Regions from separate parts of the Sporosarcina saromensis genome, predicted to be linked through region 3. Evidence: riboswitches for the same ligand, from Rfam matches in the RefSeq annotation. Region 3 holds a riboswitch; each other region holds the start of a gene.
What was found. A riboswitch is a leader RNA that binds a small molecule or an ion and turns the genes downstream of it on or off. The one in region 3 is predicted to bind S-adenosylmethionine.

Region 1: it holds a riboswitch for S-adenosylmethionine, as region 3 does, so the genes downstream of both, ACVHUV_RS02155 (O-acetylhomoserine aminocarboxypropyltransferase/cysteine synthase family protein) here and ACVHUV_RS06930 (methionine biosynthesis PLP-dependent protein) in region 3, are expected to answer to the same signal.
Region 2: it holds a riboswitch for S-adenosylmethionine, as region 3 does, so the genes downstream of both, metA (homoserine O-acetyltransferase MetA) here and ACVHUV_RS06930 (methionine biosynthesis PLP-dependent protein) in region 3, are expected to answer to the same signal.

Annotation. Positions count from the first base shown of each region.
Region 1 is NZ_CM142738.1:466,416-471,157, forward strand. It holds gene ACVHUV_RS02145 (glycine betaine uptake BCCT transporter) at 1-141, shown strand, start outside; gene ACVHUV_RS02150 (homoserine dehydrogenase family protein) at 206-1,192, opposite strand; gene ACVHUV_RS02155 (O-acetylhomoserine aminocarboxypropyltransferase/cysteine synthase family protein) at 1,270-2,571, opposite strand; SAM riboswitch class I at 2,692-2,807, opposite strand; gene ACVHUV_RS02160 (glycerol-3-phosphate acyltransferase) at 2,993-3,616, shown strand; gene ACVHUV_RS02165 (DUF4367 domain-containing protein) at 3,860-4,645, opposite strand; gene ACVHUV_RS02170 (RNA polymerase sigma factor) at 4,632-4,742, opposite strand, start outside.
Region 2 is NZ_CM142738.1:3,282,486-3,287,227, reverse strand. It holds gene ACVHUV_RS16775 (glycerophosphodiester phosphodiesterase) at 1-142, opposite strand, end outside; gene ACVHUV_RS16770 (transcriptional regulator AbrB family protein) at 289-567, opposite strand; gene ACVHUV_RS16765 (YitT family protein) at 766-1,623, shown strand; SAM riboswitch class I at 1,677-1,783, shown strand; gene metA (homoserine O-acetyltransferase MetA) at 1,854-2,762, shown strand; gene ACVHUV_RS16755 (DUF421 domain-containing protein) at 2,967-3,677, shown strand; gene ACVHUV_RS16750 (NAD(P)-dependent malic enzyme) at 3,679-4,742, opposite strand, start outside.
Region 3 is NZ_CM142738.1:1,401,107-1,405,848, reverse strand. It holds gene ACVHUV_RS06950 (PucR family transcriptional regulator) at 1-377, opposite strand, end outside; gene ACVHUV_RS06945 (CPBP family intramembrane glutamic endopeptidase) at 513-1,349, shown strand; gene ACVHUV_RS06940 (DMT family transporter) at 1,423-1,737, opposite strand; gene ACVHUV_RS06935 (DMT family transporter) at 1,739-2,074, opposite strand; SAM riboswitch class I at 2,214-2,319, shown strand; gene ACVHUV_RS06930 (methionine biosynthesis PLP-dependent protein) at 2,477-3,607, shown strand; gene ACVHUV_RS06925 (cyclase family protein) at 3,626-4,375, shown strand.

The sequences.
Region 1 (4,742 bases), 930 kb from region 3:
CTCTCTGTCAATGGATTGACCGCGTTGCAAAACACAATCATTATTGCAGCGTTGCCATTCTCTTTCATTATCTTGCTAATGGTTGTATCGCTCATTAAAGAGTTGAATGCAGAATTGAAGCTATCTAAAACAAAGAAATAATAACAAAACCGCGTGAAGCCAAGGCCTAAGCCTCTTGCTTTCACGCGGTTTTTTCACTTTATCGTTAGCTTAGAACAGGAACTGGCTTTAGCTGACGTATTATATGCACAAGATCTGCGACCATGGCGCTGCCGGTAGGATACATCCCTGCTCCTGGACCAATTAACGTCAACTTCCCTAAATAATCCGTTTCGACGATAATCGCATTATCGACGCCATCAATTGCATAAAAAGGATGTTCAGCGTCTAATAGGACTGGACCTACTTTACCTGACAACTTCCCCTCATCGTCAATTCGGATGTCCGCTACGTGACGATAGCGAAGTTCAGCTTTTGAAGCTTCTAACACGTCATCGGTTTGGATATGATCAATCCCAACGACTGACACTTCTTCCCATTCAGGCTGTTCATCAAACGCTAATGAGCTGACAACCATTAATTTATAAAACGCATCAAATCCACTTATATCATCTGACGGATCTGCTTCAGCAAACCCCTTTTTTTGAGCATGATGAAGGGCTTCTTCAAAAGTAACTCCTTCATCTCGCATCGCAGTCAAGATAAAATTAGAGGTCCCATTTAAAATGCCCTGCACCCGATGGACACGATCCCCCGCCAACAGATTTTCGATTGTCCGGATAATCGGAATACCACCAGCCGTTGTCGCTTCGAAACCGACTTGTACGTCTCTGAATTCTGCGTGTTTCAATAAAGCTGGGCCATGTTTAGCAAACATCTTTTTATTAGCCGTAATGATATGGATTCCCTTTTCAATCGCCTGCGACAAATACGTGTACGCCGGCTCTTCATCCACAATCGCCTCAAAAATGATATCAATTTCTGGATCGTTCAAGATGTCGTCAATCGAATCTGTTACAAGGACACTCGGAGCGACCGCCCTTTTCTTATTAACGTCTCTTACTAAAATAGAAGCAATTTCAATCGAATAGCCTGTATGTTGTTTCAATTGCTGCCTTTTTTCGTTTACGATCTTATAAACGCCTTCTCCGACAGTTCCGAAGCCGATTATAGCGGCTTTTATTGACGGCATGCCGCCACCTCCCTATAATCTTTCGCTGCTGTAGCCTCTTTTCCTTGTCATGTACTAAAGAAAAGGAGACCTCCCCCTTATCGCTGCGTCACAGGTACCGCTTTTGCAATTGCCTGTTCAAGATCAGCAATAATGTCTTCAGGTGATTCAAGACCAACCGATAGGCGAATCAACTCTTCAGGCACACCTGAATTTTTCAAGTCCTCTGCAGAGAGTTGCTGATGCGTCGTAGAAGCCGGATGGATAATGAGAGATTTTGCATCACCCACATTCGCCACATGAGACCAAAGGGTAATGTTGTCAATCACTTTACGACCTGCTTCACGCCCGCCTTTGATGCCGAAAACAATAATTGAGCCGAAGAATCCATTCTTCAAGTATTTCTTCGCATTCTCATGTGTCGGATGGTTTTCAAGGCCTGCATATGTCACCCATTCAACAGACGGATGAGCCTGTAAGAACGCGGCAACTTTTTGCGCATTTTCGTTATGACGCGGAATTCTTAAGTGCAAAGTTTCTAGACCTTGCAGGAAGTTGAATGCACTATCCGCATCTAAGCAAGGTCCGAAATCACGTAACAATTGCACACGAAGCTTTGTCGCAAACGCTGCAGCTGCTGCATCAATACCATAACGTAGACCATTGTAAGTACCATCCGGTTCTGTGAAACCTGGGAACTTGCCTCGTGTCCAGTCGAATTTACCTGCATCTACGACGACACCACCAATTGTTGTACCATGTCCGCCAATCCATTTTGTCGCGGAATGAATGACTACGTCTGCACCAAATTCGATTGGATTTGATCCGTATGGGGATGCAAATGTGTTATCGATGAGGAACGGAATTTCGTTTTCATGGGCAATGTTTGCGACCGCTTCAATGTCGAGCACCTGTAGGCTCGGATTTCCAATTGTTTCAGCAAAAATGGCTTTCGTTTTATCCGAGATGGCCGCGCGGAAGTTCTCAGGATCCGCAGCATCAACAAATTTCACAGTAATTCCGTAACGAGGGAGTGTCACGGCGAATAAATTATACGTACCACCATATAAATTGCTTGCTGCAACAATTTCATCTCCTGCGCCTGCAATATTTAAAATGGAAAATGCAATAGCTGCCATTCCTGAAGAGAGCGCAACTGCAGCAGTGCCTCCTTCAAGTAAAGCGACGCGTTCTTCAAAAACAGAGACCGTCGGATTTGTAATGCGCGTGTAAATATTGCCTGCTTCTTGCAAGCCAAAAAGGTTTTGGGCGTGTTCAGTATCGCGGAAAACAAAAGCGGTTGTACGGTGAATCGGCACTGCGCGTGAACCTGTGTGAGGATCCGGCTTTTGGCCACCGTGTAAAAGAAGAGTTTCAGGTTGAAGTGAGTTGTTCGTCATTGTCATTACCTCCAAAAGTTTTTTTAAGATGAATGAGTTCGATGCGGAGGCGATGGGGTTTTAGGAATAAAAAAATAACCCCTTTCGCTAAGAAGAGGGTTACGCTTACGCTTATTCCTCCCCTTATCTTTCAGTCCGTTCGCACGAATCTGTAGGAAGTAGCACCTTTGCAAGTTCATCACTTGCCGGTTGCCGGGCATCGCAGGGCCTAGTCCCTCCGCCGCTCTTGATAAGAGTATGGGTATTCAGTTTTTCATCTTGTGCTACAGTATAGGCTTCTTTTTTTTCAATGTCAAGTAGTTTTATAGAATTTTTCTGAACCTTGTATTTACACTGAGTGTTATGATAGGGGTATGTTATTTTACTAACAACGACTTACCTTTCTAGTGTGTACGTCTATTTTTTATTTGGAGGAATTCCTATGACAATATGGATTATCGGCATCATAGTATTTGGATATTTGATCGGTTGCCTACATGGCTCAACGGTAGCGCAATGGTTTTCTGGGGTTAATCTAAAAGAATCCGGTGTGAAAAATGCAGGTGCCTCGAATGCTACAATCGTATTAGGCAAACGGTTTGGCGCACTTGTCGCAATTATTGATATCGGCAAAGGAATTTTGGCAATCCTTGCCGTGCGCTTTATTGCCGAGCGTGTAGGTTTTTCAGTCGAGTCATTAACTGCCCTATTATTTTTGGTAGGTGTGGCAGTCGTTTTCGGCCACAATTTTCCGTTTCATATGAAGTTTAATGGCGGGAAAGGGACCGCTACCATTATCGGAGTGTTATTTGCTCTTGACTGGCGATTCGGGCTTGCAGGACTTGTTTTATTCATAATCGTCGCATTGCTCACAGATATTCTTGTGTATGGCGTCCTCATGCTATACGGAACATTTCTCGCAGCTGCCATCTGGATGGTCGGCGTCTGGCCAATTGTTATCGCCGTCCTCCTCTTTGTAATGGCTATTTGGAAACACAGTGAAAACATTCAACGGATTCGCAATGGTACCGAGCCAAGGATACGAGCCGTTTTTAAAAAGAAGTGAACAATCCATCTATAAAACCCGTATGAAGCCAAGTAACCTGAACTTGTTTTCATACGGGTTTATATTATTTTTTAATCAAATCAAACGAGAAATTCCAGTGAGCTCATCGTTTAGTATTGCACCCGTGGCTATGGGTATGAAGATCTCGAAAGCTTTGTCATGCCAATAAATTGAATACAATATACCCACCATGCAAAAGCAATCGTAAAACGCATATGATATCCCTTTTTCATATACGGATCTTTACATCGATTCCGCTATTGCAATGAGCTCAGCTTCTTCCAAATTCCCTTCGATACTGTAATAACGGCTTGGCGTCGTCCAAATTAATTGGCGGACGCCATTTTTAAACGTAATCAAATTTGCTTGCCGTTCATTAATAACTAATTCCTTTACTTTTGTATCCATACTATCGGCAGACAAACCAAACCCAAACTCCCCATCGAGCAATTTCTGATGTATGGACAATTGTTTACCCATGCCTACAAAATTTAACGTAATATCTGTACTAAGCTGATTTTCAGGACGAACGACCGTTACACTTGTCAATTCAAAAGAAGCGGGTACAATCGGCGACTTGATGTTAAAAGCTGTGAGCGATTGTGCTTCTTCCAAACTCAGCTGTTCGGTCACATATTCAATATCCATCACTTGGTAACCCATATCTTCCATCTCGGTCGAAGGTGGCGGCGCACCCTCATCAGCTATGCGCTCTGTATTGCCACCGAAAATTTGAACAACCGATCCTTGAATCTTTTGATAGAATACTAACCAATTGTTGAATGCTGCTCCTTGTTGAGGTGTGCCAACGGCGAAAAAGAGAAGACAAGCTGCCGCCATAATGAGTAAGGTGCTGCCATATATCTTTTTCCGTCCAGGCTTACGTTCTTTTTTCGAATTTTTTCTTCTCGCTTCGAATTGATTCCATGCTTCTTCAACAGGAATGTTCGGACCTGGATTTTGATCCATCTGCTTTTGCAATACTTCACGGATGATGTGATCCAATTCACGCTTTTCAGCTTTTGACATTTAACACCACCTCCATCAGTTCCGTTTGCTGTTCCAATGTCTCTTTCAACTTCAACTTCGCTCGGTGTACACGTGTTTTGACAGTTGCCAACTTCAC
Region 2 (4,742 bases), 1.9 Mb from region 3:
GGATGACAACCAATTCATGATCTGCTGTCATATGAACGTCAAATTCCACTCCATGAATCGGCAGGGAAGCTGCTTCTTTAAATGCGGGAATTGTATTTTCGGGAAATGTCCCGGAAGCTCCTCTGTGGGCAAAAATGTCCATTGTATTTTCCTCCGACGCTACAGTCGAGTAGCAAGTGTAATATAGATAAAGATTTCAAAGCATCTAAATGGTTGTTCGTTTATGCAATTAAGAAAGGGCGGCGGTTAGCCCGCAGCCCGCTTAGTATGCATGTATTCTGTGTTGAATCAGTTCCAATTATTGTTGTTTTCAATTTCCTTCTTGAGAAGTTCCGCACCTCTAGGGCTGATGAACATGCCATTAGACAAACGTTTATTCTCAGAAGTGATATCACCAGTTACAATACACGCCTCATCGACAACATATTTTCGTAGAATAATCATATCGTCGTCTACAAAAATTTCCATCGGTGCACCTTTCTCCAATTGTAAGGTGCTTCTAAGTTCTTTTGGAATCACAATTCTTCCGAGATGATCAACTTTCCGTACGATACCTAAACTACGCATAATATCCTCCCTGACTTCGTGATAGTTATTATACCAGTATGGATGAGTATACCAGTAAAATAGAAAAAATACAAAAATATGAATATACTTTCTTATCTTTACTTACTTCTACTATTCCACATCTGGAAACTTTAAAACTATTCTATACATCGATTTCTGTTAAAATAGGAAACGTTGTAAAGAAAGGAGAACGATTGTATGTCTGTTTTATTGAAGAAATCGGTGTTTTTTGATTATGTTCAAATTATTATTGGGGCGACTTTTGTCGGCCTTGCATTTAATATATTTTTGTTGCCATCTCGTATTGCAGCGGGTGGGATTTCTGGGGTAAGTACGATATTGTACGAGCTATTCAACTATAATCCGGCTGTTGTCCAATGGATCATTAATATCCCACTAATTGTACTTGGACTTGTGCTTGCAGGAAAAGAATTTAGTGTGAAAACGATTGTTGGTACGTTTTTTGTCCCGTTTGTCATCTTTTTAACGCATGATATTAACTTGTCCGTTGACAACCCTCTACTCAGTTCTATTTATGGTGGGATCATGCTTGGTATTGGGTTAGGAATTGTGTACCGTGGGAATGGCTCGACTGGCGGCACCGCTTTAATTGCACAATTGTTGAAAAAGTATACAGGCATTTCAAGCGGTTTCTCACAATTGATTGTCGATGGAATTGTCGTTGTCACTTCAGCATTTGTATTTAATTTTGAACTCGCTTTATACGCACTCATGGCTATTTATGTTACAAGCAAGGTGATTGACTTCGTGCAATTGCAAACTTCCCCGACGAAGTTAGTGCTCATTATTACCGAACATGAAGATAAAATCCAAGCGGTCATTCAAAATGAGATCGACCGTGGTTTGACGAAAGTAAAATCAACAGGTGGGTTTTCAAACAATGACAAGACGATGATTTTCTGTGTAGTGGAACAATCAGAAGCCGTTTATTTGAAAAAGTTGTTACAAACTGCTGAACCGAGCGCTTTTGTCATATTCCTGAATGCTTCTGAAATTTTGGGGACAGGCTTTTCGAGAGCGAAAGTAAGACTGTAAGAAATAAGTATACAATTCTGTATAAAATGATATAATGGACAACAAATGAATATTTCTTATCAAGAGAAGCTGAGGGATTTGGCCCTGAGAAGCTTCAGCAACCTCTGCTCCGGCAGGAAGGTGCTACCTCCAACAAGATGTTAATCTTGAGAGATAAGAGCGGAGACCGTTAAAAATCCTCGTTCCTATCTTAGGAATGAGGATTTTTTACATGAATAGGGGGAATTTACGTGCCGATTAATATACCTGAACAATTGCCGGCAAGAGAAATGTTGAAAGAAGAAAAAATATTTGTGATGGATGAAGGGAGAGCTACTTCTCAAGATATCCGTCCATTAAACATCATCATTCTCAATTTAATGCCTGAAAAAGAGAAAACTGAACTGCAACTATTGCGGTTATTAGGAAACACACCCTTACAAGTAAATGTATCTTTTTTGAACACCGCTACATATGAATCGAAAAACGTCAGTAAAACGCATTTAGATGCATTTTATACAACGTTTGAGCATGTGAAAAATCGCCGCTATGACGGTCTAATTATTACGGGTGCACCAATTGAGCATCTTGCATTCGAAGACGTAACGTATTGGGATGAACTGCAACAAATCATGGATTGGTCCAACACGAATGTCACATCCGTTTTGCACATATGTTGGGGCGCTCAAGCAGCTCTTTATCACCATTATGGCATTAATAAATTTGAACTCCCAAAGAAGTTGTCGGGTGTATATGAACATACATTGACGGATCCGACGGTAGAGCTTGCGCGTGGCTTCAACGATTTGTTCACCGCTCCTCATTCTCGTTACACATCCGTATCCATTGAAGAAATTGAACAGGACAATCGCCTTCAATTGTTGGCTATATCTGAAGAAGCGGGAGCTTTCATCATACTTTCAAAAGATGGCAAACATATTATGGTGACAGGGCATTTGGAGTATGATGCATGTACGCTTGGTGAAGAGTATGCGCGTGATATTGCAAAAGGCATTGCAATTGATGTTCCGGAAAATTATTTCCCGCACGATGATCCAACGAAGCAACCGTTGAATACATGGCGTTCGCATACGCATTTGTTGTTCTCCAACTGGCTGAACTATTATGTGTATCAAGAGACACCATTTGAATGGAAATAAAAGTAAAGCTAGCATTGGCACATGTTGCTGATGCTGGCTTTTTTGGCTTCAATGAGTTTTTCGAGTCAATAAAAACAGCAATTAAATTAAGATAAAAAGCTTTCAAATTTCTCTACAACTTGCATTCCTATTCGATTACGTATTTCTCTTCTGAATAAGTCCCTCTTTCTGCTGCAAACTAGTGTACAGAGGAGGTAAGAGAACATGGAATTAGAAGGGTTACTGGAATTGAAGTTTTGGGAAATGCTTTTGCGGACGACAACTGCATTTATCATCTTGCTCATTCTTGCAAGGATTATGGGGAAGAAACAAATCTCACAATTGACGTTTTTCCATTATGTGACGGGTATTACGATTGGATCGATTGCTGCCGAGATATCCGTTAATTCAGAAACGCATTTTTATAATGGAAGTATATCCTTAATTTGGTGGGCTTTATTGACGGTTTTTGTGAACTTCTTAACAATCAAATCAAAGAATTTACGAAAGTTGTTAGATGATCAGCCAACAATCCTTATTTTAAAGGGGAAAATTAGTGAACAAGGCATGAAGAAAGCACGTTTTACGTTGAATGACCTGAATATGATGCTTCGAGAACAAGGCATTTTTACTGTGACCGATGTTAACTATGCGATACTTGAAACGAATGGGGAACTGAGTGTATTAAAAAAAGCGAGCCAGGAGCCAGCCACACGAAAAGATGTGAATGCTCCTAGCCCTGAACCAAAATATCTTCCGACTGAGATTATTTCTGACGGAAAGTTAATGAAAGAAAACTTAACCGAACTTCATTTGACAGAAGAATGGTTGTATGCTGAGTTGCAGCATCATGGCATATCGACAGTTGAACAAGTCTTCTATGCTGAAATACTGGGCGATGGCACACTCCATGTCGATGAGCGAACCGGTCAATAAATTACGCAGTCGGCGTGACTTGTAACGTGGCAACTCCAGTAGTAATTGCAGCTTCACTAACAGCTTGTGCAACGGCACTTGCGACACGATCATCAAAAGGATCTGGAATAATATAGTCTTCGTGCAAGTCTTTCTCGTCAATTAAAGATGCAATTGCAACGGTCGCTGCCATTTTCATCTGCTCATTAATATCCGTAGCACGTACGTCCAACGCTCCACGGAAAATTCCAGGAAATGCAAGAACGTTATTTACTTGGTTAGGGAAATCGGATCTGCCTGTTGCAATAATCCGTGCACCGTATTGTTTAGCGCGTGCTGGCATGATTTCAGGATTTGGATTCGCAAGTGCGAAAAGGACTGGCCCTTCATTCATGGAAGCAATCATTTCTTCTGTTAGCAAGTCTGCAACAGAGACACCGATGAAGACATCAGAACCAGCAAGAGCATCCGCCAAACTGCCTTTAACAGCAGTTGGGTTTGTCAGTGCTGCCATCTCATTCTTTATCGGATTCATGCCGTTTGTCCGACCTTCGTAAATTGTTCCTTTTGAATCACATAAAATGATGTCCTTGCACCCGATTGTCAAAAGATGTTTGACGATTGCAATTCCTGCTGCGCCTGCACCGTTCACGACGATTTTGGCAGTTTTTAAGTCTTTACCTGTCAGTTTGAATGCATTAATCAGTCCCGCTGCAACGACAATTGCGGTTCCATGCTGATCATCATGAAAGACAGGGATTTCACATTCTTGACGTAAACGTTGTTCAATTTCAAAACAACGGGGTGCAGAAATGTCTTCTAAATTGATGCCACCGAATGTTGGGCTCATCAGTTTGACGGTTTGAATAATTTCTTCTACATCTTTTGTTGCGAGGCAAATCGGAAACGCATCCACATCGGCAAAACGTTTAAGTAGAAGCGCTTTGCCTTCCATTACAGGCAATGCAGCTTCTGGTCCGATATCTCCGAGACCTAATACGGCTGTTCCATCTGTAATGACTGCAACGAGATTCCCTTTAATCGTATAATCGTACACAGTTGTTGGTTCTTTTGCGATTTCCAAAC
Region 3 (4,742 bases):
AAATGCCGCATAATCTCATGCACAATATCAGCAAATCGTATTTCCCACGGGATTTCAATGAGAATGAAATTGCGGTCCTCAGCAAACCTAGACACAATTGGCGGTATGTCAAAAACGTGTCTGCCCGTCGCGATTGCTAACGCTGATGCACCAGATTCATAAACATCTTCAACAAACCGTAACAGCTGCTCTTCATCCTGGTTACAACCAATACCTGTCGTCAAAACGAACTCATTTTCCCGTACAAAATTCTCAACCGGGTTTTCAATGACCGAAACCCATTCGACAACTCGATCTGTTAACACACGCTGACCAGTTTTGACAGTAGCGCTCCGAAGTATCGGAAATGCTAAAATCTCTTTAACAGGCAAATTCATTGCTACGAAACACCTCCAACACTTGCCGTTCGTCATTCACACTATCGTATCATAATTCGCACAACTAGATTAAAAAGGTACATTCTTGTATTTTGGATGCATTTTACAATACGATTAACGATAGGAGGTGTGATTTTGTTTAATCATATGAAAATTCGGCTATTACTTGGCCTCAGTATTATCGGATTCATTGGGTTTGTTGTGATCGCTATCTTCTCCACTTTCTATGGTGCAGATGAAGGCTTCATAACAACTTGTTTATCCATCATCATGTACATTGTTGTGCCTTTCATTTTCTTTTATCATTACTATCGAAAAGAACCATTTTCTCTTAAACAAGTAGTATTTTTTAGCAGAAGTGCACAATGGGTTCTCCCAATATGTGCAATCGTTGTGGTAGCAATCAGCTTTTCTTTAAGCACTTTTTGGTTGACGCTCTTTACAATCGAACCCATTCTTCCCATTTTAGTCGATTTATTAATGGAAGAAGTGCCTTTTCCAACAAATCCTTTCTATCTCTTTTTTGAAATTCTTGTCATTTCCGTTCTTGCTCCGATTGTAGAGGAGTTCTTTTTTAGAGGGGTTATTTTACATCGCATCATGTTAAAAACATCTATGTGGGGTGGCATTCTCATTTCCAGTTTACTGTTCGGCATCTTGCATAGTGACATTATCGGCGCATTTTTCTTCGGCGTCATTGCATGCTTACTCTATTTACGGACAGGAAATTTACTGCTCCCAATCATGATGCACATCCTGAACAATACGATCGCAGTCGTTCTAAGTTTTGTACCTACCGACTGGCTGGAGAGTGTTTTAATCTTGTCGAAAGAAGATATTACCGGCAAAGCATTACCGATTAGTATAATGCTTGTAGTTAGTACACTTTTAACAATCTTCATAACTGTTAAGCTTGGAAAAGGCCTCGGTTCTATGAGAGAAGGCCATCTTACACATCAACCGGAACAGTAAGATTATACGAACAACAAATAGACGTGTGGAACCAATCATGCTACTTGGTACCACACGTCTTCCGTTCATGTATTCAACTAAACAGCTTTAATCCGACTGCACCGCCAATAATTAAACTAAGGAAAAAAATTCGTTTCCACCCTGCCGCCTCTTTGAAAAATACGATGCCCATCAGAACAGCTCCCGCAGCGCCCAAGCCCGTCCAAATCGCATACGCCGTCCCCATCGGAATATCCCGCATTGCTAAGGACAGGAATAGAAAACCTAAGGAAAAGCTGACAATAATGAGCAATAAGCGTTGCCAACTCTTTTTTTTGAGAAACAAGTTAATGCTGAATACGCCTAGTATTTCTCCCAAACTTGCTACAACTAAATAAAGCCATGCCACATTATTCGCCTCCTTCAGCCGTCTCTTTTTCACCGGTCGTCATTTTAATACCAATAACCCCGGTGATGATAATCGCGATAAAAAGCACCTTCATCATCGTAAACTCCGCATGAAACATTACGAAATCAATGATGACAATTGCAGCTGCACCTGATCCCGTAAAAACTGCATATACTGTACCGGCAGGCAATTTCTCACACGCTTTAATAATCGCATAAAAGCTGATGATAATTGCAACGACAGTTCCAATCCATTCGAGTGTAGAATCAGAATAGCGTAGTCCGATTACCCAAAAAATCTCCACAACAGCAGCGAGCAATACATATAGCCAAGCCATTGGATGGCCTCCTCTTCATTCTATTAAGTCCATCCATTATAGCAAACAGTCGCTATGGTTTTGATATTCCTGCTTGCAATCTCGTTAAAATCATGATAACTTTAGTTATGTAATTTTTAAAACAATTCCATATTTTTTATTCTTATCAAGAGAGACCGAGGGATTGGCCCGTTGACGTCTCAGCAACCAGCCCGACTTTGGTATGGTGCTAATTCCAAAAGGCGTATACGTCTTGAAGATAAGAAGATTGATTTCAACTTTGTTGAAGGCCTCTTCTTATTACGGATGAGGTCTTTTTTTAATGAACGAGCTTGTGCTGGTATGCAATGTATTGCTAGCAGACTAGTGGATTTCATTCAACTCGTAAAACAAAACTTAGACAAAAAAACAGAGGAGATGGGCATGTTGACAGAACAAAGTATACATACAAAACTTGTGCAATTAGGGAATGGAAGTGATAAGAAAACTGGCGCGATTAACCCTCCGATCTATTTATCGACTGCTTACAAACATGATGGTCTTGGACAGTCGACCGGTTATGACTACACCCGCACAAAGAACCCTACACGGACGATACTGGAGGAAGGGATTGCTGACCTGGAAAACGGGGATGCAGGTTTTGCATGCAGTTCAGGGATGGCTGCTATTCAACTCGTCCTCTCGTTATTCAAATCTGGAGATGCGATTATTGCTCCAGATGATCTATACGGAGGCACATACCGTCTATTTGACCAGTATGAAAAATTGTACGGAATCCAAACGACGTACACGGCATTTGCCTCAGTTGAAGAAACGGAGAAACTAGTAACCAGTCAAACAAAAGCGTTGTTCATTGAAACACCGACAAATCCACTGATGGTAGAAATTAACATTGAACATTATGCAAAACTCGCTCGAAAACACAACTTATTGCTAATTGTGGATAATACATTCTTAACGCCTTATTACCAAAAGCCGATTGACCTGGGTGCCGATATCGTCATTCATAGCGCAACAAAATATATCGGTGGACATAATGATGTTCTTGCCGGTCTTGTTGTCGCTAAAGGAGAATCTCTTTGCCAACGGTTAGGGGAGAATCATAATGCTATCGGTGCAACGCTTTCTCCATTCGATTCTTGGCTCGTCGTCCGTGGGCTAAAAACGTTACATGTCCGGATGAAGCAACATGATGCGAATGCAAAAGCACTTGTAACGTATTTGCAAAACGAGCCATTGGTAACTGACGTCTTGTATGCAGGTAAAGGTGGCATGCTATCATTCCGTCTACAAGAAAGTAGTTGGGTGGGACCGTTTTTGGAAAACTTACGTCTAATTACGTTTGCTGAAAGTTTAGGAGGTGTAGAGAGTTTCATTACCTATCCGACAACCCAGACGCACGCTGATATTCCTGAGGAAGAACGGGAGAAACGGGGCGTTGACAAGAGTTTGTTGCGTTTTTCTGTTGGACTGGAAGAGGCAGAGGACTTGATTGCCGATTTTAAACAAGCACTGAAGACCGCTTCCCGATTAGTACCTATTTTGACTACCTAATGAGAGAGAGTGATTGAAATGACTGTACAAACGACAAATGAACTCCAAGCTGCACTTCAACTTCTTAAGAGCAAAGAATGGGTGGATCTAACCCACTCTTTCGGTCCTGACTCCCCTCATTTTTTCATGTTTGAGGATGCGAAATTTGAAACTCTTTTTACGCATGATGACGGCTTTTTCGCGCAAAAATTCTCATTTCCTGGGCAGTACGGGACTCATATCGACGCACCCATACACTTCGTACGCGATACTCGCTATTTAGATGAACTTGGATTAAAAGAACTCGTCTTGCCGCTAGTCGTCATCGATCAATCAAAGAAAGCTGAGGCTGATCATGATTTCACCTGCAGTGTTCAAGATATCCTTGATTTTGAAGCAACATATGGAAGAATTGAAGGAGGAACATTTGTAGCGTTACGTACGGATTGGAGTAAACGTTGGCCGGATCATGTAGCCTTTAACAACAAAGACGCTAATGGCAATAATCGCATCCCGGGTTGGGGACTCGATGCACTGAAGTTCCTTTTTGAAGAACGGAACGTAAAAGCGATTGGACACGAAACATTTGATACGGATTCGGCAGCAGATTTCCGTGAAAAAGGTAGTCTTGAAGGTGAATATTATGTATTAGAACAAGACACGTACCAAATTGAATTATTGACGAACTTGGATAAAGTACCAGCGAAAGGTGCAGTCATTTTTAATATTGTTCCAAAACCAGAAAAAGCATCTGGATTCCCTGTCCGCTCTTTTGCGATTTTGCCTTAATACAGTTAGTCAATAGTATAAGCGGTCGGAACATAAGCCAACCTGTATAAATTAGGCTACTCCTTATAATTTAACAAAGCTCCGTCACTATTAATACCGCATGCATCAGAGATGTACCATTTCTGAGGTATGCGGTTTTATTATTTCCCCGTTTCCTATATTCCCTGCTATATAGGAGCCTGTAGCCGCTTGATTATTCTGCGGGCATACGTTTTTTTGCTTGCAGCACTCCTTCTGTCGCGATTCAAAAAAATGTGATTCTAAAAAAACTCCATGAACTACTCAATCTATTTCGCCACTCGTAAATTACCTCTCGCGAAACAAATTCCTAAAACTACAAAAATCGACAGCGTTTTACTACACCTTA